Regions from separate parts of the Kitasatospora sp. NPDC127111 genome, predicted to be linked through region 2. Evidence: riboswitches for the same ligand, from Rfam matches in the RefSeq annotation. Region 2 holds a riboswitch; each other region holds the start of a gene.
The links. A riboswitch is a leader RNA that binds a small molecule or an ion and turns the genes downstream of it on or off. The one in region 2 is predicted to bind cobalamin.
Positions count from the first base shown of each region.

Region 1: linked by a shared signal. The riboswitch ahead of ACFVHB_RS35775 (cobalamin biosynthesis protein) and the one ahead of ACFVHB_RS12745 (HoxN/HupN/NixA family nickel/cobalt transporter) in region 2 are both predicted to bind cobalamin.
Region 3: linked by a shared signal. The riboswitch ahead of metE (5-methyltetrahydropteroyltriglutamate--homocysteine S-methyltransferase) and the one ahead of ACFVHB_RS12745 (HoxN/HupN/NixA family nickel/cobalt transporter) in region 2 are both predicted to bind cobalamin.

Region 1 is NZ_JBHXTG010000094.1:2,582-11,976, reverse strand. Features, by position in the region: gene ACFVHB_RS35785 (putative cobaltochelatase) at 1-1,687, opposite strand, end outside; gene ACFVHB_RS35780 (cobyric acid synthase) at 1,680-3,197, opposite strand; gene ACFVHB_RS35775 (cobalamin biosynthesis protein) at 3,194-4,162, opposite strand; cobalamin riboswitch at 4,237-4,443, opposite strand; gene ACFVHB_RS35770 (helix-turn-helix domain-containing protein) at 4,629-5,333, shown strand; gene ACFVHB_RS35765 (alpha/beta hydrolase family protein) at 5,595-6,710, shown strand; gene ACFVHB_RS35760 (hypothetical protein) at 6,974-8,413, shown strand; gene ACFVHB_RS35755 (CDP-alcohol phosphatidyltransferase family protein) at 8,560-9,395, opposite strand, start outside.
Region 2 is NZ_JBHXTG010000015.1:60,327-69,721, forward strand. Features, by position in the region: gene ACFVHB_RS12720 (hypothetical protein) at 1-356, opposite strand, end outside; gene ACFVHB_RS12725 (thioesterase family protein) at 614-1,456, opposite strand; gene nusB (transcription antitermination factor NusB) at 1,613-2,050, opposite strand; gene efp (elongation factor P) at 2,055-2,618, opposite strand; gene ACFVHB_RS12740 (M24 family metallopeptidase) at 2,704-3,810, opposite strand; gene ACFVHB_RS12745 (HoxN/HupN/NixA family nickel/cobalt transporter) at 3,943-5,103, opposite strand; cobalamin riboswitch at 5,136-5,328, opposite strand; gene ACFVHB_RS12750 (ArsR/SmtB family transcription factor) at 5,411-5,842, shown strand; gene ACFVHB_RS12755 (SRPBCC family protein) at 5,990-6,469, opposite strand; gene ACFVHB_RS12760 (RNA polymerase sigma factor) at 6,466-6,984, opposite strand; gene ACFVHB_RS12765 (DUF3995 domain-containing protein) at 7,124-7,594, shown strand; gene ACFVHB_RS12770 (Fpg/Nei family DNA glycosylase) at 7,595-8,404, opposite strand; gene ACFVHB_RS12775 (AAA family ATPase) at 8,549-9,395, opposite strand, start outside.
Region 3 is NZ_JBHXTG010000105.1:4,616-14,010, forward strand. Features, by position in the region: gene ACFVHB_RS37120 (SpoIIE family protein phosphatase) at 1-954, opposite strand, end outside; gene ACFVHB_RS37125 (O-methyltransferase) at 1,079-1,645, opposite strand; gene ACFVHB_RS37130 (DMT family transporter) at 1,809-2,825, opposite strand; gene ACFVHB_RS37135 (AraC family transcriptional regulator) at 2,845-3,606, opposite strand; gene metE (5-methyltetrahydropteroyltriglutamate--homocysteine S-methyltransferase) at 3,877-6,192, opposite strand; cobalamin riboswitch at 6,355-6,577, opposite strand; gene ACFVHB_RS37145 (cupin domain-containing protein) at 6,715-7,083, shown strand; gene ACFVHB_RS37150 (FAD-dependent monooxygenase) at 7,187-8,683, opposite strand; gene ACFVHB_RS37155 (TetR/AcrR family transcriptional regulator) at 8,850-9,395, shown strand, end outside.

The sequences.
Region 1 (9,395 bases), on a different contig from region 2:
TGCCGATCTTGTCGCGGCGCTGGTAGGCGTCCATCAGCAGCGACAGCACGGCGCCCTTGACGGCGGTCATCCGCTGCCGGGCGGCCATCGAGCCGGAGGCGTCCACGACGAAGAGCACCAGGTTGGACTCCCGGCCCTGGCGGACCTGCTCGCGGAAGTCGTCCTTGTGCAGCACCAGCGCCCGCGCGGACCGCCCGCGCGCCACCTGGTGCGGCGCGGCGGCCCGCAGCGTGGCGCTCAGGTGCAGCCGGGCCAGCCGGCCCTGCGGGCGGCGGGCGCGGATGGTGTGGCCGCCGTCGGTCTCGGCGGGGGAGCGGCGGCCCTGGGCGCCCCTGCCGGTGCCGTCCACCTTGAACAGCCTGGTCCGGTACGGCTCGCCGGCCGCCACCGGGGCGGTCTCCCGGACGGGGGCGGGGTGCTGGGCCGGGACGGGCTGCTGCGGGGGGTCCTCGGGCGCGGGCGCGGGGGTTTCGGCGCCGTTCGGGGCGTCCGGGCCGGCCGGTTCGGGGGCGCCGCCGCCACCGCCGTCCGGTCCGCCGTCACCGGGGCCGTCGTCGTCCGGGCCCTCGGGTGAGGGGCCCTCGGGTGAAGGGTCCTCCGGCGACGGGTTCTCCGGCGAGGGGTCTTCCGGCGACGAGTCCCCGGGCTGCGGCTCCTCCGGCTGGGCGTGCTCCTCCAGCGTCCGGTCCAGCTGCTCCTCGTCCAGCCCGGGCGCGTCGAAGGGGTTGCGCCGGCGGCGGTGCGGCAGCGCCAGCTGGGCGGCCTTGCGGACGTCCTCCTCCAGCACCTCGGTGCGCCCCGCCCAGGCGGCCAGCGCGACGGCGGTCCGGGCCATCACGATGTCCGCCCGCAGGCCGTCCACCTCGAACGCCGCGCAGACCGCGGTGAGCTGACGCAGCGCCGTATCGGTCAGCTCGACCTTCGGCAGCAACTCCCGTGCCGCGGTGATCCGTTCGGCGAGCTCCCGCTCCTCCTCGGCGAACCGGGCGGCGAAGCCCGCCGGGTCGGCGTCGTACGCCAGCCGGCGGCGGACCACCTCGGCGCGCTCGGCCGGGTCCCGGGTGGCGGCGATCTCGACGGTCAGGCCGAACCGGTCGAGCAGCTGCGGCCGCAGCTCGCCCTCCTCCGGGTTCATCGTGCCGACCAGCAGGAACCGGGCCGCGTGCCGCACCGAGACGCCCTCGCGCTCGACGTAGGAGCGGCCCATCGCGGCGGCGTCCAGCAGCAGGTCCACCACGTGGTCCTGGAGCAGGTTGACCTCGTCGATGTAGAGCACGCCGCGGTGCGCCCGGGCCAGCAGCCCCGGCTCGTACGCCTTGACGCCCTCGGCGAGCGCCCGTTCGAGGTCGAGCGAGCCGACGATCCGGTCCTCGGACACGCCGACCGGCAGCTCGACCAGCCGGGCCGGGCGTTCGGCGACCGCGAGGCCCGTCGGCGCGCCGGCGTGCGGCCCGTCCGGGCAGTGCGGGTCCGGCGCGGCGGGGTCGCAGGCGAAGCGGCAGCCGTCGACGGTGGCGATGGACGGCAGCAGGCCGGCCAGCGCGCGCACCATGGTCGACTTGGCGGTGCCCTTCTCGCCGCGCACCAGCACGCCGCCGACCGCCGGGGAGACGGCGTTGAGCAGCAGCCCGAGCCGCAGGTCGGCCATGCCGACGATCGCGGTGAACGGGTAGCGGACGTCACTCATGATTCTCCAAGGGGGCCCCGGGCGGCAGGAACGGCAGCGATCCGGCCGCCGGCACCCCGCCCTCGATCAGCTTCCACAGCGCGTCGGTGTCCGCGTGCTCCTCGATCAGGTCGCCCAGCCGGTCCAGCCGGGCCTCGCGCGCCGCGGCGAACGAGGTGTCCGGCGCGGGCACGAACGCCCGGCCCGCCAACCCCGCCACCTCGCGCAGCAGTTCGCGCCGGAACCCGTCGTTCTCCAGCGCGCCGTGCCAGGTCGTGCCCCACACGGCCCCCACCCGGCACCCGTCCAGGAAGGCCTCTCCGCCCTCGACCGTGACGATCCCGTGGTGGATCTCGTAGCCCTCGACCCGCTGCCCGTAGGCCTCGCCGACCGGCCGCCCGAGCACCTTCTCGGCACCGAACCGGACGTGCGTCGGGAGCAGGCCGAGGCCCTCGACGGCCCCCGCCTTCGACTCGACCTCGTCCACGATCGCGTGCGCCAGCATCTGGTAGCCGCCGCAGACGCCGAGCACCGGCCGCCCGGCCGCCGCCCGGGCCTTCAGCGCCGGCTCCAGGCCGCGCTCGCGCAGCCAGGCCAGGTCGGCGACGGTGGCCCGGGTGCCGGGCAGCACCACCAGGTCGGCGTCGGCCAGCTCCTCGGGCCGGGTGGCCCAGCGGACCAGCACGCCCGGCTCCTGGGCCAGCGCGTCCAGGTCGGTGAAGTTGGAGAGCCGGGGGAAGCGCACCACGGCCACCCGCAGCACGTCCGCGCCGAGCGGCCCGCGCCCGGCGGTCCGGTCGACCACGGTGGACAGGTCGAGCGAGTCCTCGGCGTCCAGCCAGAGGTCCGGCAGCATCGGCAGGGTGCCCAGCACCGGACGGCCGGTCAGCTCGTGCAGCATCTCCAGGCCGGGGGCGAGCAGCCGGGCGTCGCCGCGGAACTTGTTGACGAACCAGCCGGCCACGTGCCGCTGGTCCTCCGCCGAGAGCAGCGCCAGCGTCCCGTACATCGCCGCGAACACGCCGCCGCGGTCGATGTCCCCGACCACCACGACCGGCAGGCCGGCGGCGGTGGCCAGGCCCATGTTGGCGATGTCCCGGTCCCGCAGGTTGATCTCGGCGGGCGAGCCGGCGCCCTCGCAGACCACCACGTCGTAGCGGCGGCGCAGGTCGGCCAGGCACTCCAGGGCGTGTTCCAGCAGAACGGGCTTGCGTTCGCGGTAGTCCAGCGCGCCCACCTCGGCGACCGGCCGGCCGAGCAGCACCACCTGGCTGCGGCCGTCCGCGCCCGGCTTGAGCAGCACCGGGTTCATCGCCGCCTCGGGCTCCACCACGGCCGCCTGCGCCTGCATCGCCTGGGCGCGGCCGATCTCGGCGCCGTCGGCGGTGACGAAGGAGTTCAGCGACATGTTCTGCGCCTTGAACGGCGCGACCCTGACGCCCTGCCGGGCCAGCCAGCGGCAGATGCCGGCCGTGACCACGCTCTTGCCCGCGTCCGAGGTCGTCCCGGCGACCAGCAGCGCGTTGCTCATGTCCTACCCCTACTCCCGCCCAGGGCCGCCCGGAGCAGCAGGTGCCCGGCGACCGTCGTACCCAGCGCCAGCGCGCTCACCCTCCGGGAGAGCACACAGGCGCGCTCGATGTCGTCCACCCCGACCGGCCGCAGCCCCTCGCCCAGCACCGGCCGGTGCTCGACGCGCTCGCCGTACCGGAGCGTCCCGCCGAGGCGGACGCCGATCGCGCCGGCGAAGGCCGACTCGGCCTGGCCCGCGTTCGGGCTGGGGTGCGCGGAGCCGTCCCGCCGCCAGACCCGCCAGGCGGTGCCCGGCTCGGGCGCGGCGGCCACCGTGAGCAGCGCGGTCAGCCGCGCACCCGGCCAGCCGGCCACGTCGTCCAGCCGGGCCGAGGCCCAGCCGAACCGGGCGTACCGGGCGGAGCGGTGGCCGACCATCGCGTCCAGGGTGTTGACGGCGCGGAACGCCAGCAGGCCCGGCGTGCCCGCGAGCCCGCCCCAGACCAGCGCGTTCACGACGGCGTCGGCGGTGTTCTCGGCGACCGACTCGACCACCGCGCGGGCCAGCTGCTGCTCGTCCAGCGCGCTCGGGTCGCGTCCGCACAGGTGCGGCAGCCGTTCCCGGGCCGCCGTCAGGTCGCCCGCGGCGAGCGAGCGGCCGATGGTCCGGGCCTCCCGGGTCAGCGAGGTGCCGCCGAGCACCGTCCAGGTCGCGGCGGCGGCCAGTGCGGCCCGCCCGAGCGGGCGGCGGCCCAGCAGCCGGTCGGCGGCGACCGCGCCGGCCGCGACGGTGCCCACGCAGAGCGCGGTGTAGGCGGTGCCGGCGGCCCGGTCGTCGCGCCAGATCCGCCGCTCCAGGCGGCCGGCCGCGCCGCCGAAGACGGCCACCGGGTGGCCGCGGCGCGGGTCGGCGAACCGGGCGTCGGCGAGGTAGCCCGCGACGGCGCCCAGCGCGAAGGCGGCGGCGCGGGTCAGCGGGCGCACGGCGGGCAGCAGAGGGCTCGGAGGGGCGGGGCAGCCTGCATCGCGTGCGTGTCCTCACTCAGGGTCCGCGCCCTGGATCGACGTACCGGGGGCGAGAGTCTCCTGGCTTCCGGGTCGGACGCACCTCCGGGCCTTCCAGCGGCTCCTGACGGTCCGCCGTGGCGATTCCGGACGTGCTCCCCGGTGACAGTGGCGGGACCGCGCCGGACTCGCACCGGCTTCCTCTGCATGCCTCCGTATTGGCTGAAGGATCCCATCACGCGCCCGGAGCACGAGTCAACCAAGGTCACGGAGGGGTTGGTCACACGCGTCATGCGCCGCCCGCGCCGTCGCTATCTCTGATCACCACCCCGCGCAGGGGCATGACAGCCTGTGCGATCGTCCAGCGGCCTGGAGACCCCCACAGCCGCGCTTCGTGCGTTCGGCGGCTGGGGGGCCGAAGCGACGACGCCTACCGTCGGGTGGCATGCGACGCAGAGAGCCACCCGCCGTGCCCCCGGTGCCCTTCTCGCCCGCGGCCGCCCGCGCGCACCGCGCCGGGCTGGGGCTGACCCCGGAACAGGTGGCCGAGGGCATGGCCGCCCACGGGATCCGGCTGCTGCCCGCGCACGTGCTCGGCTGGGAGAGCGGCGAGCTGCGCCCGAACGAGGAGGAGTTCATCGCGCTGGCCCGCGCGCTCTGGTGTCCGGCCGTCCAGCTGATGGGCGTCCGCCCGGCCCGGCTGCGGGACTTCCGGGTGGCCCGCGAGCTCGGCCAGGAGACCGCGGCCCGCCGGATCGGCATCGGCCTGCGGCACTACCAGGCGGCCGAGACCACCGGCCGCTGGGACGGCGACGAGGAGCAGACCCACGCGCTGGCCCGGGTGCTCGGCCTGACGCTGCGCGAACTGGTCGCGGTGACCGGCCGCGGGGACGAGCTCGACCAGCGGCTGCGGCAGTGCGTGGACGGCCGCTGGCAGGCGCACGTCCGGGCGATCGCGCGGATCGTGCCGGTGCCCGAGCAGGACCTCGCCCCCGTCCTGACGGCGCTGCAGAACGAGTACCAGGTCTCCTCGCACTGGGGCGCCGGCACCTGGGGCTCGCCGGCCCCGGCGGCGCGCGAGCCGGAGCAGCCGCTCGGCGCGCGGTTCTGGGAGCTGCTGGAGCGGCGGGAGACCGACATCCCGGCGTGAGCGCTGCCAGCGACGCCGCCCGGCCCGGCGCCCCGGCGTTCAGGCGTGAGCGGCGCGGCGTGAGCGTCCCGGCGTTCAGGCGTGAGCGGCCCGGCGTGAGCGTCCCGGCGCCCAGCCGTCAGCGGCCCGCCGGCCCCGGCCGCGGTCCGCGCCCCCACGCCGGCATGACCCGGACGGCCGCGTCCGGTGGCCGGGCGGCGCCTCCGCGAGTGGACTGGTGGGCACACTGCCCAGTCCGCGACCGACAGAGCGGGGAGCGATATGCGTTGGGGAACCGCAGCCGCCGTGGCGGCCGCCGCCATCGGCACCGGGGTCGCCGTCCTGGTCATCGGGCGCCGGGCCTCCGAGCGGCTCGTCCGCCCCGCGGCGGCGCCGGAGCGGTCCGCCGGCCCCGTCCTGGTCCAGAGCCTCGCCGCCGGGCGCGCCACCTTCACCCGCACCCCGGAGAGCAGCCGCCCCGGCCGCTGGGCCGTGGAGTGGGGCGAGGACGGCCACGCGGTGGTCGAGGAGGTGCTGCGCAGCGACGAGCAGGGCGTCACCCGGCGGCTGGTCCGCGCCGACCGCGGCACCCTGACGCCCGGCACCGAGGTCCGCTTCACCCCCCGGGTGTACCTCGGCGACCCGACCTCGGCCCTCGGCCTGCCGTTCACCGAGACCGCCGCCGAGGGCGAGCTGGGCGCCCTCCCCGCCTGGTACCTGGAGGGCAAGCGCGGCGCCTGGGTGATCCTGATCCACGGCAACGGCGCCGACCGCCAACAGACCCTCCCGGTGCTCCCGCTGCTGGAACGGCTCGCCCTGCCCGTCCTCTCCGTCACCTACCGCGGGGACGCGGGCGCGCCCCCGTCCCCGGACGGCCTCGGGCACTTCGGCGAGACCGAGTGGCGGGACGTCGAGGCGGCCGTCCGGCTGGCCCTGGACGCCGGTGCCGGGCGGATCATCCTCTACGGCTGGTCGGTCGGGGCCACCATCGCCCTGCACACCGCGGCCCGGTCGGCCTGGTCCTCCTCGATCGGCAGCCTGATCCTGGACTCGCCCGTCCTCGACCTGCCCGCCACCGCCCGCCGGGACGCCGCCCGGGCCGGCTTCCGCGGCGCCGCGGCCGACCTCGGCGCGCTCGCGGCGGAGGGCCGCACCGGCGTCGACCTGGCCGACTTCGCGCGGATCGCCGACGGCACCGACCTGCGGGTGCCCACCCTCGTCCTGCACGGCCCGGACGACCCGGTCGCCCCCTGGCGGGCCGCCGAGCGGCTCGCCGGGCGCCGCTCCGACGTGGTCAGCCTGCAGGCCGTCCCCGGCGGTGACCACGCCGCGCTCTGGAACGCCCACCCGGCCCACTACGAGGAGCTCCTCCGCCGCTGGCTCACCCCCCACCTCTGATCCCGCCCCTGATCCCCGGGTGGGCCGGCCGGGTGGGCCGGCCGCACCGTTCGCACTCTGACGTGGCCCCGCCAAACAGATCCGGCCAGGCGGTTTGCCTCTGTTGCCCGATCTTGTGGACCCCCCGCGCCCGCCGCTCGGTGCCGAGGGCGAACCGGATGTGACAGAAGGCCGGTACAAGGGGAAGACTGCTCGACGTGACGTCTCGGAACCCGCGCGACCGTGATGCCCCGCTCCCGCCGACGATCGGCTCCGGTGCGACGGTGACCCGTCTCCCCGGCACCGCCCACCGCCCCGCCGGCGCCAGGCCGGGCGGCCCCGGCGTACCCCGCCGGCGAGGCCCCGCACCCGCCCCCGGCCGCGGCCGGGTCCCGGTGCCGGAGGGCTTCCCCGCACCCGCCGAGCTCGCCCCGCTGGCCCGCCGGATGCTGGTCGACGCCGTCCGGATCGCCCGCTGGGCCGGCGAGCTCGCCGAGGTCGACAAGCGCGGCGAACTGCTCCCCGACGACGCCCGCGCCGCCGGCCGCGCCCTGGCCATGACGGTGGGCGCCGCCGCCAACGCCTGGGGCCAGGCCCTGCTGGTCGGCCTGGTGGAGGCCCGGGACGGCGGCGCCGCCCCCGGCTGGCGCCTGCACGCCTGGGAGCACGACGACGAGGCCGTGGTCCGCGGCTGGTCGGCACTGTTCGACGCCTGGACGCTGCTCGCCCCGGTGCCGCCCGCCGCCCTGCGCGGCGTCTTCGCGGTGCTCGCCGGGCAGGCCGTCGACCAGGCGCCGCAGCTGCTGTCCTTCCTGCACCTGGTGGACGGCCCGGTCGCCGACAGCGAGCTGTTGGAGCTGCTGCGCCGGGGCCTGGACGAGCGCCGGGTGGCCGGCGGCGGCACCGGCGGGCTGGGCCTGTCGCCCGTCCCGCACGCCGCCTCCGCCGTCTCGGCCGTCCGCGGCACCTGCCGCGAGCCGCAGATCGACACCCCGGCCGCGCCCTCGGACGTCGCCGCCGTCCTGGACTGGATGCTGGACGGCCTGGCCGCCGTCGGCGCGGTGGTCCGCAAGGACGACGCCGCCGAACTGTCCCCGCTGGGGCACTGGGCGGTGCGGGCCAAGCTGGAGGAGATCTGCACCGTCGCGCAGACCGCCGCCGGGCACATCGAGCAGAGCGCCCTCGAACTGCTGAACGCCTGCGCCGACTACTCGCCGGGCCCGGCCCGCGCCGAGTTCCGGGCCTGGGTGGCCGCCCGCCCGGCCGACCGGGCCGTGGCCGAGCTGCTGGACGCCGCCCAGGGCGACGACGCCCTGGTGCGCGGCCTCGCCTTCGAGGCGCTGCGGGTGGCCGGCTCCACCGCCGAGCAGGCCGTCCGGGCCGCCGTCGACGAGCCGGTGCTGCGCCCCTACGCGCTGCTCTGGCTGGCCGAGCAGTCGGACGAGGGGGTCTCCCCGGCCGACGTGCTGGGCGCCGAGGACGCCGCCTGGCTCTGGGTGGACACCGCCGCCGCGGTGCTCGACCACGGCGAGACCGAGCTGCTGGTCGGCCACGTCGAGGGCGCCTCGGCCGGTGACCCGGTGCGGCTCTTCGCCCGTGCCCGGCAGTCCGGCCACCCCCGGGCCGCCTCCGTGCTGACCGCCGTCTCCGGGGTCCACCCGGACCCGGGCGTGGCCCGGGCGGCCCGCCGCTCGGCCTTCAGCGTCCACCGCGGCGGTGCCTGAAGCCTCCCGCTCCCGCGGACGGCCGTGTGGCGACCGCGAGCGGGCCGTGAGCGTGCGTTGAACGGGCGTCCGAACGTTGAACGGGCATGCGAAAGGGCCCGGATCCGATGACCGGATCCGGGCCCTTCGTCGTACGTCCGCCGGGGTCAGCCGAGCCGCGACTCCGCGCGGCGGGCCCGCACGTCCCCGACCTTCTGGCCCACCTTGCGGCGGATGACCAGCAGCGGGGCCATCGCGGCCAGCGCGATCTGGGCGAAGGCGCCGATGTGCAGCAGGGTGTCGCCGCCGGGCGCGCCGGTCGCCCAGGCCGCCAGGCAGCCGATCGAGAGCACGATCCAGCAGAGCGTGGCGGTGGCCAGCAGCCCCTGCGGCTTCGGGTACTCGATCCGGCTGACCATGAGGTACGCCGCGCCGAAGATGGCGAGCAGACCGGGCAGGAACGGCGGGTCGAGCAGGACGATGGCGATCACCGTCATCGCGCCCATCGGGCAGGGCATGCCCTGGAACACCCCTGGTCGCATCTTCACGGCGGAGAAGCGGGCCAGCCGCAGCACCACCGCGAGCAGCACGGTCAGCGCGATCAGCGCCGAGAGCCGGCTGTTGGAGCCCGGCGAGACCATGCCCCAGACCGCGACGAAGTAGGCCGGCGCGATGCCGAAGCTGATCAGGTCGGCCAGGTTGTCGAGTTCGGCCCCGAGGGCGGAGGAGCGCAGCTTGCGCGCCACCAGCCCGTCGAAGAGGTCGCACATCGAACCGATCAGCAGCAGCGTCACCGCGGTGGCGGCGCTGTGCTTGTCCGGCGCGGCGTCCGGGTTGGTGATGTGCGGGACCAGGACCCCGGTGGTGATCGAGTAGATCGCCAGGAAGCCGCAGACGGCGTTCCCCAGGGTCAGGAAGTCGGCGGTGGACAGGTGCTGCGGAGAGCGCGGAGCACGCAGCTCGCGGTCGCGCGCCCAGCGGCGCCGGCGCAGGGCCGTCTCCT
Region 2 (9,395 bases):
TAGCGGTCGCGGGCGGCCGGCTCGGCCGGATCGAGGGCGTGCAGCAGGCAGAACTCCTCGAAGTCCTGCGGGTGGAACATCCGGGCCCGGACGGTCTCGAAGCCGCGCCGGGCCTCGGCCAGCAGCTCGGCGGTGTCCCGCAGGTAGGCGGCGTAGTCGGGGGCGTCGGACAGGCGCCAGGCCCGGGCGCGCTCGAAGTCGGCCTCGCTGGTCAGCACACCGATCACGAAGGCCTGCTCACCACCGGCCGCGCGCCGCTCGTGCCGTTCGTAGCGCTCGTGCCGGGAGCGCGCGCGGGGCCGCTGGCCGGCGGCGGTGCAGTCGGGGGTGCGGCGGGCGCGGCCGTTGCGGCTCATGCCGCCACCTCGCTTCGCGCGGCGGGGGCATGCACCCACGCGCACCTTCCGATCGATCGTTCGCTGCGCTCACTCATCGGTGGCTCCTGAGGGGGGCGGACGGGCGGGTGACGGTCAGCGGCGGGGGGTGCCGCTGACCGTTGTCCTCCCCAGCCCCACGCATTGCACACGTACGGCGTGTCACAGGAATGTAACCGACCGTGAGGCCGCGTTTCGCGGCGTTCCGCGGGCCCGCCGCCGCTCCGCCGCGGGTGCCGTCAGGCCGGGCGCGGCACCCGGGCCAGCTGGCGGGACTGCGCCACCAGCCGGCCGGACTCGTCCCAGACCTCGGCGTCCTCCTCGAAGTAGCCGCCGGCCACGTTGCGGGTGGCGTGGGTGACGCGCAGCCAGCCGGGCACCGGCCGGGCCCGCAGGTGGACGGTCAGCTCGACGGTGGGCGCCCAGCCCGGCAGGCCGAGGTCGAAGGTGACCGGCGGGAGCGCGTCGGCGACCAGCAGGAGCAGCAGCGGGTCGGGCTCGCGGCCGTCGGCGAGCCGGAACCAGCCCTGGATCCGCCCCTCGCCGGAGGGCTGCCCGAGCGCCCAGCCGATGGTGGCGGGGTCGAGCCGCAGGTCGAACCGCTCCAGCAGGGCCGCCTGCGAGATCAGCTCCTTGGGGGCGTGCTCGACGCCGACGCACTGGTCCGGCGGCGGCAGCTGCGGCGGCTGCGCGGTGGTGCGCACGTCGCCGTCGGCGGTGGCGAGGTCGCCGTGGCTGGCGACCACCCGGAGCCGCTCGACGCCGCCCTGGCTGAGCGAGGCGGTGCCGGTGGAGAGCGAGCGGCCGGAGCGCAGCACCTCGGTGCGGACGGTGGCCGGGCCGGGGGTGGAGGCGGAGAGGTAGTAACCGCTGATGGAGACCGGGTCGGCGTGCCCGCCCTGCTGCGCGGCGCCGTGCTCCAGGGAGAGCGCGTGGCCGGCCATCGCGAGCAGCAGTCCGCCGTTGACGCCGCCGCCGATCTGCCAGCCGGCACCCAGTTCGCCGTCGTAGCGGCCGGGCTCGTCCGGGTGGCGGATCAGGGCGATGCCCTGGTCGAACTCGCTGCGGATCGCCGTGGTCATGGGGGTGGCCTGCCCTTCGCTGCGGGGTCGCCGGCGAGCGGGGTCACCGGCGCCCAGGTTACTGGCGAGTAGGGTCCCAACATACGCCACCCGGGGGAAACGCACGACGGCCGCCGGACCCCTGTGCGGGATCCGACGGCCGTACGTCGGGTGCTGCTACCGGCGGATGCTCGGCTTCAGCTCCAGGAAGCGGGCGAGCAGACCGTTCACGAAGGCCGGGGAGTCGTCCGTGGAGAACTCCTTGGCGATCTCGACGGCCTCGTCCAGGACGACCGCGTCCGGGACGCCGTCCTCCCAGATCAGCTCGTACGCCCCGAGCCGCAGGACGTTGCGGTCCACGATCGGCATCCGGTCGAGCGTCCAGCCCACCGCGTACTCCGAGATCAGGTCGTCGATCCGGCGGGCGTGCTGGACATACCCCTCGACCAGCTCCATCGTGTACTCGCCGACCTGCGGGGTGCCCTCGTCCGGCTTGGGCTCCCGGGCACGGGCCACCCAGTCCGCGAGGACGGTCAGCGGGTCGACGTTGCGGTGGTCGGCCTCGAAGAGGATCTGGAAGGCCCGGGTACGGGCCTTGCTGCGTGCGGCCGACACGGACTTACTTCACCCGGCCGAGGTAGCTGCCGTCGCGGGTGTCGACCTTGACCTTCTCGCCGGTGGTGACGAAGAGCGGCACCTGGATCTCGGCACCGGTCTCCAGCGTGGCCGGCTTGGTGCCACCGGTGGAGCGGTCGCCCTGGACGCCCGGCTCGGTGTGCTCGATGGTCAGCTCGACCGCGGCCGGGAGCTCGACGTACAGGACGGAGCCCTCGTTCTGCGCGACCAGGGCCTCGAAGCCCTCCAGCAGGTACTTGGCGGCGTCGCCGACGGCGGACGGCTCGACGGTCAGCTGGTCGTAGGTGTCCATGTCCATGAACACGAAGTTCTCGCCGTCCTTGTACGAGAACTGCATGGTGCGCTTGTCGACGTTGGCGGTCTCCACCTTCACGCCGGCGTTGAAGGTCTTGTCGACGACCTTGCCGGTGAGGACCTCCTTCAGCTTGGTGCGCACGAAGGCCGGGCCCTTGCCGGGCTTGACGTGCTGGAACTCGACGACGGACCAGAGCTTGCCGCCCTCCAGCTTGAGGACCATGCCGTTCTTGAGATCGTTCGTGGAAGCCACGGGCGCACTTACTCCTGGATATAGCTGTCAAGGAACCAAGGGGTGCGTCCTGCCGCCCGCGACAGCCTCCCGGCCGGCCGCGGGTCTACAGGGCGAGGAGCTCCTTGGTGGTGATGGTGAGCAGCTCGGGCCCGCCCTCTTCGAGGGGGCGTACGACGAGCGTGTCCTCGATCCGGACGCCGCCCCTGCCCGGGAGGTGAACCCCCGGACCGACGGTGACCGGTACGCGGCTGTCCAGTTTACCCATGTCCGACGGACCGAGGCGCGGCGCCTCCCGGATCTCCAGCCCGACTCCGTGCCCGAGCGGGTGCGGGGAGCTCTCGGTGTGCCCGGCCGCCTGGAGGATCTCCCGGGCGGCCTGGTCGGGTACGTACTGCTCGACCCCGGGCCCGAGCGCCTCCCGCCCGGCCCGCTGGGCCCGGAAGACCAGCCGGTGCAGCTCCACCTGCCAGGGCGCGGGGGCGGCGCCGATCACGAAGGTCCGCGCGGTGGACACGCCGTAGCCCCGGTACTGCGCGCCGAGCACCACGGTCAGGAAGTCGCCCTCCTCCACCCGCCGGTCGGTGGGCTGGTGGGCCCGCTGTCCTGAGTGGCTGCCGGTGCCGACCGACACCGGGAACGCCGCCCGGTCCGCGCCGTGGTCGATCATCCGGCGCTCCAGCTCCATCGCCAGGTGCCGCTCGGTCCGGCCCACCAGGATCGACTCCAGCAGCTCGCCGAGCGCCTGGTCGGCGATCTCGGCCGCGATCCGCAGGTCCGCGATCTCGTGCTCGTCCTTCACCACCCGCAGCCGCTCGACCGCCCGCGCCAGGTCCGCCAGCCGGACCCCCTCGGCCAGCCCCGCCACCGCCCGGTGTCGGGCCACGGTCAGGTCGTGCTCCTCCACCGCGAGGTCCGACACCCGCAGCCGCACCGCCGCCGCGGCGGCCGCCAGCGCGGTGTCCGCCCCCGACGCCACCGGCACCTGGGTCACGTCCTCCGCGATCAGGTGCTCCCCGGTGTCGTCCGGCGGCAGGTCGTCGGGCAGCGCCAGCAGCACCCGCTCCCGGGTCAGCAGCAACGTCGCCCCGCACGGCGGGCACCCGGTCAGGTACCGCACGTTCGCCGCCCGGGTGATCAGCGCCGCATCGGCCCCGGACGCACTGCAGTGCTCCCGCAACCGCTCCCGCCGGCCCGCGTACGCATCAGACATGCGTCGAGCCTACGAACCCCCACCCCGATCCGCCCGCCGAGCACCCCCACCCGAGCACCGCGCCGCCCCCTCCGCAGGACGGCGGGCGGGTCGTCCTCCCGTGCGGCGGTGCGGGGCGGGCCGGGTGGGGGATTACTTGGCCGGCTCGGGGGTGGCGGGGTCGGGGGTGGGGGCCGGGGTGGGCTGGAGCGGTTGCGGGGTCCAGCGCTGTTCGACGCCGGCCAGCTTCCAGTAGGCGATGGCCGCCGCCCAGACCACCACGAACAGCCCGACGAGGGCGTAGCCGACGTTGTCCAGCGAGATGTCCGCGATCCAGCCGCTGACCGGGTCGGTCAGGTCCAGCTTCTCGTGCAGCACGCCGACCAGCTCGATGGTGCCGATGATGAACGCCACGGCGATCGACAGCCCGGTGATGGTCAGGTTGTAGTACACCTTGCGGACCGGGTTGGAGAAGGCCCACTGGTACGCGAAGTTCATGAACGTCCCGTCCAGCGTGTCGAACAGGCTCATCCCGGCCGCGAACAGCAGCGGCAGGCAGGCGATCGCGTACCAGGGCAGCCCGGAGGCCGCGCCGGAGCCGGCCATCACCATCAGGGTCACCTCGGTCGCGGTGTCGAAGCCGAGGCCGAGCACCATGCCGACCGGGAACATCTGGCCGGGCCGGGTGATCGAGCGGGTCGCCCGGTTCAGCACGCGGGCGAGGAAGCCGCGCGAGTTGAGGTGCTCCTCCAGCGCCGCCTCGTCGTACTGGCCGGCCCGCATCGAGCGGAACACCTTGAGGATGCCGACCAGCGCGGCCAGGTTGAGCGCGCCGATCAGGTAGAGGAAGGCGCCGGAGGTGGAGGTGCCGATCATGCCGAGCCACTGGTGGGTGGTGGACTCGTCGTCCATCAGCGTGTTGGCCAGCTGCGCGCCCCCCGCCACCAGCGCGGCCATGATGACCACCATCGAGGAGTGCCCGAGGGCGAACCAGAAGCCCACCGAGACCGGGCGCTTGCCGTCCGCCATCAGCTTGCGGGTGGTGTTGTCGATCACCGCGATGTGGTCGGCGTCGAAGGCGTGCCGCATGCCGAGGGTGTACGCGGTGATGCCCAGGCCCACCCCGAAGACCTGGGTGCCCACCTCGTACTTCTCGGGGGCGACCAGGAAGACGAGCGTCCCGAACGCCACCACGTGCATGGCCAGGATCACCCCCATCAACCCGGCCGTGCGGACGGTGTCCTCGCGCCGCCAACGGAAGGTCGGCAGGACGGACGGCGCCGCCGGAGCAGCGGCTGTTTCGGGCAGGGTCATCCTCGGATCACGCTCCAGCACCTCGTGGAAAGTCGTACGTGAGATGCCGTGGCCGGTCTCCTGGCTTACGGGGCTTCCGCACCCGCCTTCCCAGGCGCACGAGGCGCCCAGTGGCGTCATGGGTACGGACGACTCCCCCGATCACAGTGGCGAGGGCCGCTCCGGACTCCGGACCTTGATGGTCCGTCACCGGTCTTCCCGAGCACCACGGCGGGCAACACCGTAGGTGCCCGCACACCACCCTTGCAAGGCTGCGCACCTGCGCAGGTGTTCAGGATCACAGGCCGTGTCCTGCGAGAATGTCCGCATGCATCTCGTACCGGCCGACCGCACGGGCCACCGCACCATCGACGGCCACCGGGTCTGCGAGGCCATCGCCGCGATCGGCGACACCGGGCACGTCCGGTCCTGGGCCGAGCGTTTCTCGCTGCTCGCCGACCCGGGGCGGCTCTCCCTGCTACTCGCCCTGCACCGCGCCGGGCCGCTCGCCGTCACCGACCTGGCGGTCGCCACGGGCATGCGCGACCCCGCCGTCTCGCAGGCACTGCGGCTGCTCCGCACGGCCGGCGTGGTCACCGGCGACAAGGACGGACGCGTGGTGCGCTACCGGCTCGTGGACGAGGCCCTGCGCCCCCTGCTGGACGAATGCGCCGCCGCCGAACACCACGAACCGCTCGGGGCCGAGCCTGACGAACCACTCGGCGCGGACCACCACGAGCCCACCGCCGCGGTCGGCTGACCGACCGTCCGAACCGGTGAGCGGCGGGCCCCGGCCCCGGTACCGGGGCCGGATCCCGAGCCGGCGCCATCCCTCCGGCCCCGGACCCCCGGCCCCGGACCTCGCGTGCCGTCGCCACCGCGCCGCCGCCCGCGTCGGCCCTCCCCGTCAGCCCTCCCGCACCAGCCGCTCGAAGCGCTCCAACGAGCGCCGGGCGAGCGGGTCGGTGGCGGGCCGCAGGGCGCGGGCGAGCAGGCCGGCGGCCGGGAGGCGGAAGGCGCCGAGGAAGGCGAAGCGGGTGCCGTCCGGCTCCGGGGTGGCGGCCATGCCGCCGAGCAGGAACCGGCTGCGCATCAGGCACCAGCCGGGCGCCAGCTCGACGTCGAAGCGGGCCCGCAGCCGGGTGCGGCCGACCACCAGGGCCTCGGCCCGCCCGTCCTCCCCGCCCGCGGCGACGCGGACCGACCGGATGTCCGGCAGCCAGCGCGGCAGCCCGCCCTCCAGGTCCGCCGCGGCCGCCCAGACCCGGTCGAACGGCAGGTCGAGCACCGTCTCGCGGACGCTGGCGCCGGGGGTGACGGCGGCGATCACGCGCAGGCGGCGCACCGGGTCGAAGGCCGCCACCGGCCAGGGGGTCTGCGCACTCACTGCTGCCACGCCCTTCGGAAGCTGAGTCGGGCCCGGGACAGCCGGGACTTCACGGTGCCGGCCGCCACGCCCAGCAGGTCGGCGGTGGAGCGCTCGTCCAGGCCCTCCAGGTCACGCAGCACCAGGACGGCGCGGTGCTCGGGCGTCAGCCGGGCGAGGACGTCCTCGATGTCGGTGGCCAGCTGCGGGTCGCCGGGGCGGGGCAGCTCGGAGAGGTCGGCGGGGACGCAGCGGGCGACCCGCCGGACGTGCCGGACGGCCTCCCGGACGGCGATCGAGCGGACCCAGCCGAACAGCGCGGCCGGTTCCTGGAGCTGGCCCAGCTTGCGGAAGACGGCGATCAGCGCCTCCTGCGTCGCGTCCGGGCCGTCGTCCAGCGCGATCGGGCCGCAGAGCCGGCGCACGTAGGGCGCGACCAGCTCCAGCAGCTCGCTGACGGCCAGTTGGTCGCCGCGCTGGGCGGCGCGGACCAGGCCGGCGAGCTCCTCGGCGGTTCGGGTTTCGGGACCATCCACGTCCGCCTCAGAGGCGCCGGACGGGCCGGACGTTCCCCCGCCGCCGCGGATTTCCGCTGTGACGCTCGTCACGGGAACGTCCGGCCGGGCCTGCGGCTCCTGCGGGCTGACGAACCGTCGACTCCCCTGGAGGACCACCGTGAACCGTCGCCGCACCGCCGCCCTCGCCGTCGCCACCGTGCTCGCCGCCGACGGCCTGCTGCACGTGTACTGGGCCACCGGCAGCACCTGGCCGGCGGCCGACGCCTCGTCACTCTCCTGGGCGGTGCTCAACGCCGAGGTGCCGTTCACCCCGCCGGTGGTGCTCCCGCTGGCGGCGGTGCTGTTCTCGGGCGCGGCCCTCGTGCTGGCCCGCGGCGGCCTGCTCGACGGCGTGGCCCGCAGGCTGCCCGGCGTGGCGCTGCGCTGGGGTCCGCGCGCGGTGGCCGGCGGGCTGCTCGCCCGCGGGCTGGCCGGGCTGGTCTGGGCCGCCGGCATCGGCGTCGACACCGGCTCGGCCTTCTACCCGCTCAACCTGGCCCTCTACACCCCGCTCTGCCTGGCCGGCGCGGCCGCCGCCCGGACGGTCGCCCGCGCCGGCCGTCCGGGCCCCGGGCCGGCCGGTAGCTGATCAGGCCTGCTGGCAGCCCGGGCACCAGAAGAGGTTGCGGGAGGCGTGCTCCTCCGTTCGCACCTCGGTGCCGCAGACCAGGCAGGGCATGGCGGCCCGGCGGTAGACGTAGACCTCGCCGCCGTGGTCGTCCACCCGCGGGGGCCGGCCCATCGCCTCGGGGGTGTGCTCGGGGCGGACGGTGTCGATCCGGCCCGCGCCGACGCCCTCGTGCATCAGGGCGACCAGGTCGGCCCAGATGGCGTCCCACTCGGCGCGGGTGAGGTCGCGCCCGGCCCGGTGCGGGTTGATGCCGTGCCGGAACAGCACCTCCGCGCGGTAGACGTTGCCCACGCCGGCCAGCACCTTCTGGTCCATCAGCAGCGCCGCGACCGTCGTCCGGCTGCCGGATATCCGCCGCCAGGCCGGCTCCGGGTCGGCGTCGGCGCGCAGCGGATCCGGCCCGAGGCGCGCGGCGACGGCGGCCTTCTCCGCGTCGGTGATCAGCGCGCAGGTGTTGGGACCGCGCAGGTCGGCGAAGGCGTCGTCGTTCTCCAGGCGCAGCCGGACCAGGCCGACCGGCTCGGGCGCGGGGCCCGCGCCGAACGTGAAGCCGCCGTAGAGGCCGAGGTGCACGTGCACCCAGGAGCCGCCCTCGAAGCCGAGGAAGAGGTGCTTGCCGGTGGCCTCCGCCCCGGTGAGCACCCGGCCGTCGATCAGCCTCGCGCTGTCGGCGAACCGGCCCTGCGGGCTGCTCGCCCGGACCGGGCGGCCGCCGAAGGTCCTGGCGTTCTCGGCGGCGAGGCGGTGGATGATGTGGCCTTCCGGCACGGGCGTCAGCTCCCCCGGGTGGTTCGACAGGACCCGTCCATCATCGCAGCCGGCACCGACACTCCCGGGCGAGCGGATCGGCGCCCCGGCCGGGCGCGGGCCCGGGGCCGCGAGCCCGGGGCACCGGCCGCACGGGAGCGCGGCTCAGCGGACGGGGATGCCCATCAGCCGGGCCAGGATCACCCGGTCCAGCTCGGCCGCGGTGGCGGCGACGTCCAGGTGCGAGTTGTCGATGATCGGCAGCCCGGAGTTGTACCACCCGGCCATCCGCCCGTGGATCCGGGCGACCTCCTCGTCGCTGAGCCGCCGGTTGCCGCTGCGCCGGGCGTTGCGGCTGAGCACCGAGTCCAGGCTGGGCAGCAGCACGACGGGGATCATGCCGGGCCCGATGTGGCGCTTCCAGCCGCCGAGGCCGATCGCCGGGCGGTCCGGGAAGACGGCGTCGTCGATGATGCAGGAGATGCCGTTGGCCAGGTAGTTGCGGCAGGCGAAGCCGCAGGTGCGGCGGGCCAGCCGGTACTGCGCCTCGGAGGCGTTGTTCCAGCCGGACTGCGGGTTGGCGAAGCCGGACTGCACCCACTCGCGGACGTCGTCCAGGCTGATGTGCGCGGTCGGCGTGGGCCGGCGCTCGGCCCAGTGCCGGGCGACGGTGGTCTTGCCGGCGCCGGCCGGGCCGATCAGCAGCACGGCGAGCGGCCCGGCCGGCTGGTGCTGCTGCGGGTGGGCGGGGAGCTGGACGGGGGCGCCGGAGGGCAGCAGGAAGTGCCCGGTGGCCCCGGCGGGCTCGGGGGCGGGCGCCGGCGCGGCGGCCCGGGCGGGCGCCGCGGGTGCGGGTGCGGGCGCCGCGGGGGCGGGCGCCACGGGTGCGGGCGCGGGTGCCGAAGGCGCGGCGGGCGCGGGCGGCGCGGAAGCGGGCGGTACGGACGCGGGCCCGGCCGGGGAGCCGTACGGCGGCCGTCCGGTCACCTGCGGCACGGGCTGCGTCGCCGCG
Region 3 (9,395 bases), on a different contig from region 2:
GGTGAGCGCGCGGCTGGCCGAGGGCGGCGGCGGCTCCTCGCCGCGGAAGACCTGGTCGAAGAGGTCGACGGTCACGAAGTCGGCGAGCCGCGGGACGGCGAAGTCGGCGAGCTCCTGCGCGGTGCGGAACACGTCGAGCGTGGTGCCGATGTGCTCACCGGCGTCGCTGAGCAGGGCCAGGCGCTGGCGGGCCCGCCAGCGGTCGGTGGCGTCCACGACCATGTAGCAGATGCCCCGGACCCGCTCCGCGGCGTCCTGGATCCGGAAGATCGAGGCGGCGGCGGCGTGGTCCTGGTGCGGCTTGCTCTGCACCCGCCCGGTGAACTCCCGGTCGAGTACGGGCCGGCCGGTCTCCAGGACCTGCCGCATGGCCTCCTCGACCGGACCGTAGTGCATCAGCGGCTGGATCTCGTGGAAGGTGCGTCCCAGGCGCTCTTCGAGGCCGACCCCGCCGAGCCGTTCCAGCTCCGCGTTGGCCCAGACGTACCGGAGGTCCGTGTCGAGGACGGCGATGCCGACGGGTGAGCGGGCGAGGACCTGCTCCAGCATGGCGCGGTCGACCTGCCACCACGGGACGTCGTCGACGGCGTAGGCGAGGACGACGGCACCCCCCGCCGTCCGGTCCCCGATCGGCCACGCCTTCACCGCGAGGGCCAGCGGTCGCCCGTCACGGTGCCGGGCCGGCACCGTGCCGGTCCAGGGCTGCGGGTCGGGCGGGGGAACGGGCAGCGCCTCCGGGTCGGTGAACAGCGTCGCCAGGGGCCGGCCGGCGACCTCGTCCACGGGGTACCCGAACAGGTCCTCCGCGGCGGCCGACCAGCCGACGATCACACCACGGGCATCCACGACGACGGCCGCGGCCCGGTCGAGTTCCGGTGGCATCGCCCCCGGGACGGCGGCGGGTTGGGGGGAGCCGCTGGGGTCCGAAGGGGTTCCGGGCGTTCCGTGGTTCATCTGCTCGTCTCCGATGTGCCCATCCTCGCACCGATGACCGCCCGCCGCCGCACGGCGTCGGGCGGGCGTCGGGCGGGCGGGGGGCGGGGGCAGACGGACGGGCGGCGGCGGGCGGGCCGGCGGCTCAGGACCGGCGGACCGCGACGATCACCGAGGCGGTGGGCGCGGTGCGGATCTCGGTGGCGTGCAGGGCGGGGTGGGTCAGGTAGCGGAGCCGGAGCTCGTCCACCCCGCCGTCGAAGCGCGGCGGCCAGTCGGGCGAGGGCGTGAAGTCGTCCAGCACGAGGATCCCGCCCGGGGCGAGCAGCCCGACGACCCGCTCGGGGTCGTCGCGCTTGCCGCCGCCGTCGCAGAAGAAGACGTCGAACGGGGCGTGCGCTTCGAGCAGCCGCCAGTCGCCGGCCAGGACGTGCACGCGCTCGTCGTCCGCGAAGGCGCCGGCCACCCGGCGGGCCAGCGCCTCGTCGCGCTCCACGGTGACCAGGCGCGCGCCGGCCCCGAGGCCGCTGTGCAGCCAGGCGGTGCCCACGCCCGCGCCGGTACCGCTCTCCGCGACGGTCCCGGCGGGCTTCGAGGCGGCGGTCAGGGCGAGCAACCGGCCCACCTCGGGGGTGCAGCTGTACGCGAAGCCGGCCTCGGCGGCCAAGCCCTCCGCCGCCGCCACGCGCGGCGGAACGGCCCGCTCTGCCATACCGACGCCCCTCCCCGCTCGAACCGCCGCGAGCGACGCTACCCGGCGGCGGGACGGCCCGTACGGTGTTCCGCCGGTCCCGGGCGCGACCGGCCCCCTCGGGACCGTCCCGCGGAGAGTCGCCGGGGGATCAGCGGGTGCCCCGACGGGCCGTCAGCGGACATCACCGCGCGGGCGTGCGGCCCGTGCCGGCCACGCGATCCGTGCCGTCGACACGGTCCGTGCCGTCCACGCGATCCGTAGCGTCCGTACGATCCGTGCCGTCCCCCTCGGGCAGGGCCGTGGGGGCGTCCTGCGGCGCCGCCCGGCCGCCGGAGCGCGTGGCGGTGGCCAGGACCGAGCCGGCCAGGATCAGGGCGAAGGCCGTCAGCACGCCGGCCGTCAGCGGCTCACCCAGGAGGACGACGCCCGCCGCCACCGCCACCGCGGGGTTGAGGTAGGTGATCACGACCGAGCGGCTCGGGCCGACCTCGCGGATCAGCTCCAGGAAGGCGATGAAGGCGAGGGCCGTGCAGACCACGCCGAGGCCCGCCAGGGAGGCCCAGACCTGAGCGGACGGAGCGGTCCCGGGCCAGGTCAGCACCGCGGCCGGGGCGTACACCACGGCGGCGAGCAGCAGGCAGGGCGTGATCAGCTGGAGCGTGGGCACGTCCTGGAGGCGCCGGGCGACGATCAGCGGCGCGGTGGCGTAGCCGATCGCGGTGATCAGCACCTCGGTCAGCGACCAGGCGTCTCCGCCCGACAGGTGCGGCAGGGTCAGCACCGCCACCCCGGCCAGGCCCAGGCCGAGGCCCGCCAGCCGGCGCGGCCCGAGCTGTTCGGCCTCCCCGAGGAAACGCCCGGCGGCCCGCGTCACCACCAGGGCGATGATCGGCACGACGGCTATCAGCAGGCCCGTGGTCGAGCTCGACAGGCGCCGCTCGGCGTCGGTCAGGGTCAGCCAGGGCAGCAGGATCTCCAGCACGGCGAAGGCCAGCATCGGCTTCCAGTGCCGGCGCAGGACCTCGCCGAACCCGCCCTGGCGCAGCGCGAACGGCAGCAGCAGCGCCGCCCCGATCACACAGCGCACGAAGACGACGCCCGATGCGGACACCCCCTCCACTGCCACCTTGATCATCAGGTAGGGGATGCCCCAGATGACCCCCATCAGGGCGAACAGGAACCAGCCACGTGCAGTCATCCCGGCAGTATCGCCCGGATCAGCGGGGGCCGTCTTGAACGCTGTTGCGGTACGCGGCCGGGGTGACCCCGAGCACCCGGCGGAACCAGCGGGTCAAGTGCGCCTGGTCCGCGAAGCCGACCAGGCCGGCGACCTCGGCCGGGCGCAGTCCGTGCTCCAGCAGGACGCGGGCCCGGGCCACCCGGTGCTGGGCGAGCCAGGCGTACGGCGGCAGGCCCATCGTGTCGCGGAAGGCGCGCAGCAGCTGGTAGCGGGAGAGGCCGAAGTCGGCGGCGAGGTCGGTGAGGGCGGGCGGTGCGAGGAGTTCGTCGGCGAGCCGGTCCCGGACGGCACGGGCGATCTGGCCGGCTCCGGACACCCGGTCGCGGACCGGCCGGGCCGAGCCGTGCCGGTGGGCGAGGGCACCGAGCAGCCAGGACAGCCGGGACTCGGCCTCCAGCGCGTCGGCGGGCGACGCGCTCAGCTCGGTGTGGGCGGTGCGCAGGGCGGCGGCGAGGGCGGGGTCGTCCACGACGGGCGCGGCGAAGTGCGACGGCGCCTCGGTGGCCTCGGCGAGCAGCGGCGGCGGGACGTAGAGGGCGCGGTACGCGTAGCCCTCGGTGGTACCGGGGCCGCCGGTGTGCACCTCGCCCGGTTCGAGGACCACGATCTCGCCGAGGCCGACGTGCAGCCGCCCGCCCCGGTAGTCGATCACCTCGGAGCCGCCGACGCAGACGCCGATGGTGTACTCCGCGTGGCTGTGCGGGGCGTACACGTGCCGGTCGAAGCGGGCGGTCAGCAAGTCGAGTGACTGTCCGGCTCCGAGCGGCGCCCGTCTCCAGATGGCCTCTTCCCGGCTCGCCACCGCGCACCTCCGTCCGTGCCGCCGGTCCCCGTGCCCGGCGCTCGCCCTGACTGGAACGTACCGCGTGCCCCGTTCCATGCCGGACGCCGGGCTGCTCGGCCGCAGGACCGGCCGTGGCTTCCACGCCCACCGGACCGCCTGACCGGACCGCCGGCGCCGGGGTGGCTGCGGTGTCCCCCGCCGCGGCCGCCCCGGTGCCGGACGGCGTCAGCCGGCGAGCTCCTTCCGCAGGCGGCGGGCGGCGCCGACCAGGCTCTCCAGCGAGGCGCGGGTCTCCGGCCAGCCCCGGGTCTTCAGGCCGCAGTCGGGGTTGACCCACAGGCGCTCGGCCGGGATCGCCGCGAGCGCGGAGCGCAGCAGCTCGACGGCCTCGTCCGTGCTCGGCACGCGCGGGGAGTGGATGTCCCACACCCCGGGGCCGACCTCGCGCGGGTAGCCGGCCCCGGCCAGCTCTCCGGCCACCCGCAGGTGCGAACGGGTGGCCTCCAGCGAGATCACGTCCGCGTCGAGGTCGTCGATCGCCGCCATGATCGCTCCGAACTCGGCGTAGCACATGTGGGTGTGGATCTGGGTGTCGGCGCGGACCCCGGAGGTGGTGAGCCGGAAGGCGGTCGTGGCCCAGTCCAGGTAGGCCGGGCGGTCGGCGGCCCGCAGCGGCAGCGTCTCGCGCAGCGCCGGCTCGTCGACCTGGACGACGGCCGCGCCGGCGGCCTCCAGGTCGGTCACCTCGTCGCGCAGGGCGAGGGCGACCTGCGACGCGGTGTCGGCGAGCGGCTGGTCGTCGCGGACGAAGGACCAGGCCAGCATGGTGACGGGGCCGGTGAGCATGCCCTTGACCGGGCGGTCCGTCAGGCCCTGGGCGAAGCGGAACCAGTCGACGGTCATCGGGTGGGGGCGGGAGACGTCCCCGGCGAGGACCGGCGGGCGGACGTACCGGGTGCCGTAGGACTGCACCCAGCCGTGCCGGGTGGCGAGGTAGCCGGTGAGCTGCTCGGCGAAGTACTGGACCATGTCGTTGCGTTCGGGCTCGCCGTGCACCAGGACGTCCAGGCCCGCCTCCTCCTGGTGGGCGATCACCTCGCGCACCTCGGCCGCCATCCGCTCGTGGTAGGCGGCGGCGTCGATCCGGCCGGCGGTCAGGTCGGCGCGGGCGACGCGCAGCTCGGCGGTCTGCGGGAAGGAGCCGATGGTGGTGGTCGGCAGCAACGGCAGCCCGAGCCGGGCGCGTTGGGCCTCGGCGCGGACGGGGTAGGGCTGGGCGCGGCGGACGTCGGCCTCGGTGACGGCGGCGGTGCGGGCGCGGACGGCGGGGTCCCGGGTGATCGGCGAGGCGGCCCTGGAGGCGAGGTCGGCCCGGTTGGCGGCGAGGTCGGCGGCGATCGCGTCGGTGCCCTCGCGGAGGCCGCGGGCGAGCAGCGCGGTCTCCTCGGCCTTCTGGCGGGCGAAGGCGAGCCAGCGGGCGAGCTGCGGGTCCAGGTCGCGTTCGGCGGCGGCGTCCAGCGGGACGTGCAGGAGGGAGCAGGACGGGGCCACGTCGACCCGGTCGGCGAGGCCGAGCAGGGTCGCCAGGGTGGCGAGCGACTTCCCCAGGTCGTTGATCCAGACGTTGCGACCGTCGACCACGCCCGCGACCAGGCGCTTGCCGGGCAGGCCGCCGACGGCGGCGAGGTCGTCCAGGTTGGCGGCGGCCGGCCCGGTGAAGTCCATGGCCAGGCCCTCGACCGGGGCCTTGGCGAGCACCGGCAGTGCCTCGCCGAGGCGGTCGAAGTAGCTCGCGACGAGCAGCCTGGGCCGCTCGGTGAGCGCGCCGAGCTCGCGGTAGGCGCGCGCGGCGAAGTTCAGTTCGGCCGGGGTGCGGTCCTGGACGAGCGCGGGCTCGTCCAGCTGCACCCACTCGGCGCCGGCGGCGCGCAGGCCGGCCAGGAGTTCGGCGTAGACGGGCAGCAGCCGGTCGAGCAGGGTGATCGGCCGGAAGTCGTCGGCGACGCCCGGGGCGGGCTTGGCGAGCAGCAGGTAGGTGACCGGGCCGACCAGCACCGGGCGGGCGGCGTGACCGAGCGCGAGGGCCTCGCCCAACTCGCCGACCGCCTTCGCGGGGTTCGCCGTGAAGACGGTGTCCGGGCCCAGTTCGGGCACCAGGTAGTGGTAGTTGGTGTCGAACCACTTGGTCATCTCCAGCGGCGCCACCTCCTGGGTGCCGCGCGCCATGGCGAAGTAGCCGTCGAGCGGGTCGGCGTCGACCGCGGCCCGGTGGCGGGCGGGGATCGCCCCGACCGCGACCGTGGCGTCCAGCACGTGGTCGTAGAGCGAGAAGTCGCCGGTGGGCACCTCCTGGACGCCGGCCTCGGCGAGCTGCGCCCAGTTCTCCCGGCGCAGGCCGGCCGCGGCGGCGAGCAGTGCCCCGGCGGTGACCGATCCCTTCCAGTACCCCTCGATGGCCTTCTTGAGTTCCCGGTCGCGGCCCTGGCGGGGGTAGCCGTGGACGGTGGACCGGATGGCCGCGGCTGCGGACTTCGCTGTCAAGGGACTCTCCTTCGCGAGCCTGTTTCCTCTGGTCCCCGGGGACGGGAGAGGGCGCGAAGGGGTGACGGACCGGACGGCCGCGGGCGCACGGGAAGCGCCGGGATCCGCCTGGTGTGTACGCCGACCCGCCCTCGAGGTCACCGGGGTGTCCGCGCGCGGATGGTCCGCGGGCGGGCAGCGGGCAGGTCTTCGGACTCGCGGGCACGCCCGCCCTGTCAAGGGCGGTCACCTACTGGCCGTCGCTTCCCAGACCCGTCCCGGGCCCAGTGCGTATGACGGCGGTCGTTCCCGCTCACCGCTGCGGGGCAGTCCCGGATTCCCACCGGGTTCCCTCTTGCGACGCCCTGCCTGGCGGACAGGGCGAACCAGCTGCCCGGCCAGCTTAGGTCCGATCCCCCGGCGCGTGGACGGAGAACCGCTCAATCGTCCACATGCTGGGACGACGCGGGAGCCGCCGCGCGGCTCCCGGCACCACCCACGGACGGAGTCCCGGGGCACGGGCCCGGTGGGAGGATGTCCGGCATGACCGACTCGGATGCCCGCGGTGAGGGCGTGGTACTGGACGACCTGCTGCGGGAGGCCGCCGCCGACCAGGCCGGGGCGCTGTGGCGGCTGACCGGCGCGGAGCGTCAGCTCGACGCGAACGTGGTGCGGCTGCGGGCGGGGGCGTCCGTCGCCGACCACGTCGAGCCGGAGCTGGACGTGCTGGTGCTGGGGATCGCCGGGGAGGGCACGTTGCGGTGCGGGGACACCACCCACGCGCTGCGGCCGGGAGCGCTGCGCCTACTGCCGCGCGGTGCCACGCGGGCCGTGGCAGCGGGGCCGGAGGGCGTCGTCTACCTGACGGTGCACCGCAGGCGGCCGGGCCTGGCCATCCGCCCGCGGCCCTGACCGGCGCCCGCGGGGTATGGCCCGTCGCTCCCCGGCCCCGCGGGCGGGCGGGCCCGCCGGTCGCACAGCGGGCCCGCCCGGTCGGCCGCGTCCTCGCCCGGGGTCACCCGGCGGCGCCGAGGGCCGTCAGGTACGCCAGCACCTCCGCGCGGGCGGTCGCCGGGGCGGTGAGGGCGACGTGGTTGTCGGGCCGGACGAGGACGAGGGCGTCGCCGGTGATCCCGTACGCCCCGCGGGCCGTGCCGTCGGGGTCGTCGAGGTGCACCGGCCGGACGTGGTCGGGCAGTTCGGCGAGGGCGGGGCGGGCGCCCGGGCCGAAGCCGAGCAGTGTGAAGTGGTCACCGGCGAAGTGCTCGAAGAGGCGGGCCGGCTCGCCGTCGGGGCCGGTGCAGGGAGCGTCGGGCGCCCGGTCCCCGGCCCGGAGCGGTCCGTCGAGGAGGTCGCCGTCGGCGGCGAGCCGGCCCCACCGGTAGCCGAGCGAGAGGCCGGTGAGGTCGCCCACCCGGCCGGCCTCGACGCCGACGCCGGGGGTGCTGATGCCCTTGGTGACGGCCGCCATGCCGGCGGTGGTGACGTCGAGCGTCCAGGCGGCGATCGGCAGCCGTTCCTCCTGGTAGGTGTCCAGCAGGGCCGGTGCGGCGAGGCCGCGCAGCACGTACCCGAGCTTCCAGGCGAGGTTCCAGGCGTCCTGGATGCCGGTGTTCATGCCCAGCCCGCCCGCCGTGGGGTGGACGTGCGCGCAGTCGCCGGCCAGGAAGACCCGGCCCGCGCGGTAGCGCTCCGCGACCCGGACGTTGACCCGCCAGGTGGACAGCCAGGTGGCGTTGGTGAGCCTGAGGTCCGCGCGGCCGGTGTGCAGGGCGGCCAGCCGCTGGAAGCTCTCCAGTGACGGGGCGACCATCCGGCCCTCGGCGTCCGTCTCCGGGCTGGCCTGCAGCTGCCAGCGGCGGCTGCCCTCGAACGGGCAGAGCATGAACACGCCCTGCGGCCCGAACCACTGGTGCCAGGCGCCCGCGTCCAGGCCGTCGACCTCGACGTCGCCGCAGACCATCATCGGCTCCGGGTCGCCCTCGCCGACGAAGGGGATGCCGAGCAGCTTGCGCACCGTGGAGCGCCCGCCGTCGCACGCGACCAGGTACTCGGCGGCGATCCGCCCGCCGTCCGCGAGCCGCACCTCCACCCCCGCCGCGTCCTGCCGGAAGTCCACCAGCTCGGTGGCGAGTTCGACCTTCACCCCGTAATCGGCGAGCCGCTCGCGCAGCAGCCGCTCCACCCGCGTCTGCGGCAGCCACAGGCTCGCCGGGTACGGCGTGGTGGCCGTGGGCCGGACGCCGGCGAACGGCTCGGCCTCGCTGACGAACTCGCCGGCGAAGTACTTGCGGAACGGCAGGTGGGTGCGGCCGGCGGCGGCCAGCCGCTCGGCCAGGCCCAGGTCGGCGAGGACCTCCAGGCTGCGCGGGTTGAGCGTCTTGCCGCGCGAGCCGGTGTGGAAGGCGGCCGCCTTCTCTATCACGCGGACCGCGACGCCCTGCCGGGCCAGTCCGCACGCCAGGGTCAGTCCGGTCGGCCCCGCCCCCACGATCACCACGGTCGTCGTCATGTGTGTCCGTCCTTCCGGTTGTCGGTGCACACCATGAAACAGCAACTCGGTAATGAATGCAACCGAGTAACAAATTTATCCGAGTTATGATCGACCCATGAGCCCGAAGCCAGCGCGCCCAAGCCCCGTGAACCCGAGTCCCCTGAGCCCGAGCCCGACGAGCCCGGTGCCGACGAGCCCGAGCCCGACGAGCCCCGGCGCGCCGGACCCGGGCCTGCGGACCCTGAAGAAGCAGCGCACCCGGCAGACCCTCGCCGAGGTGGCCATCGCCCTCTTCCTCGACCGGGGCTTCGACCAGGTCTCGGTGGCCGAGATCGCGGCCGCCGCCGAGGTCTCCAAGCCCACCCTGTTCCGGTACTTCGCCAGCAAGGAGGAGCTGGTCCTGCAGCGCTTCGCCGACCACCTCGGCGAGGCCGGACGCGTGGTGAGCGGCCGGGCCGTCGGGGTCACCCCGCTCGACGCCCTGGAGCACCACCACCTGGAGCGCCTGGAGGCCCGCGACCCCAACACCGGGCTGACCGACCACCCCGAGGCGCTCGCCTTCCTCCGGCTGGTCTACGAGACCCCCAGCCTCTCCGCCCACCTGAGGGCGTACATCGACGCGGACACCCGCGCGCTCGCCGAGGCGCTCGACCCGGACGGCGGAGTGACCGCCCGGCTGGTCGCCGCCCAGTACATGGCCGTCCGCCAGGTGCTCGCCCGCGACGCCTGG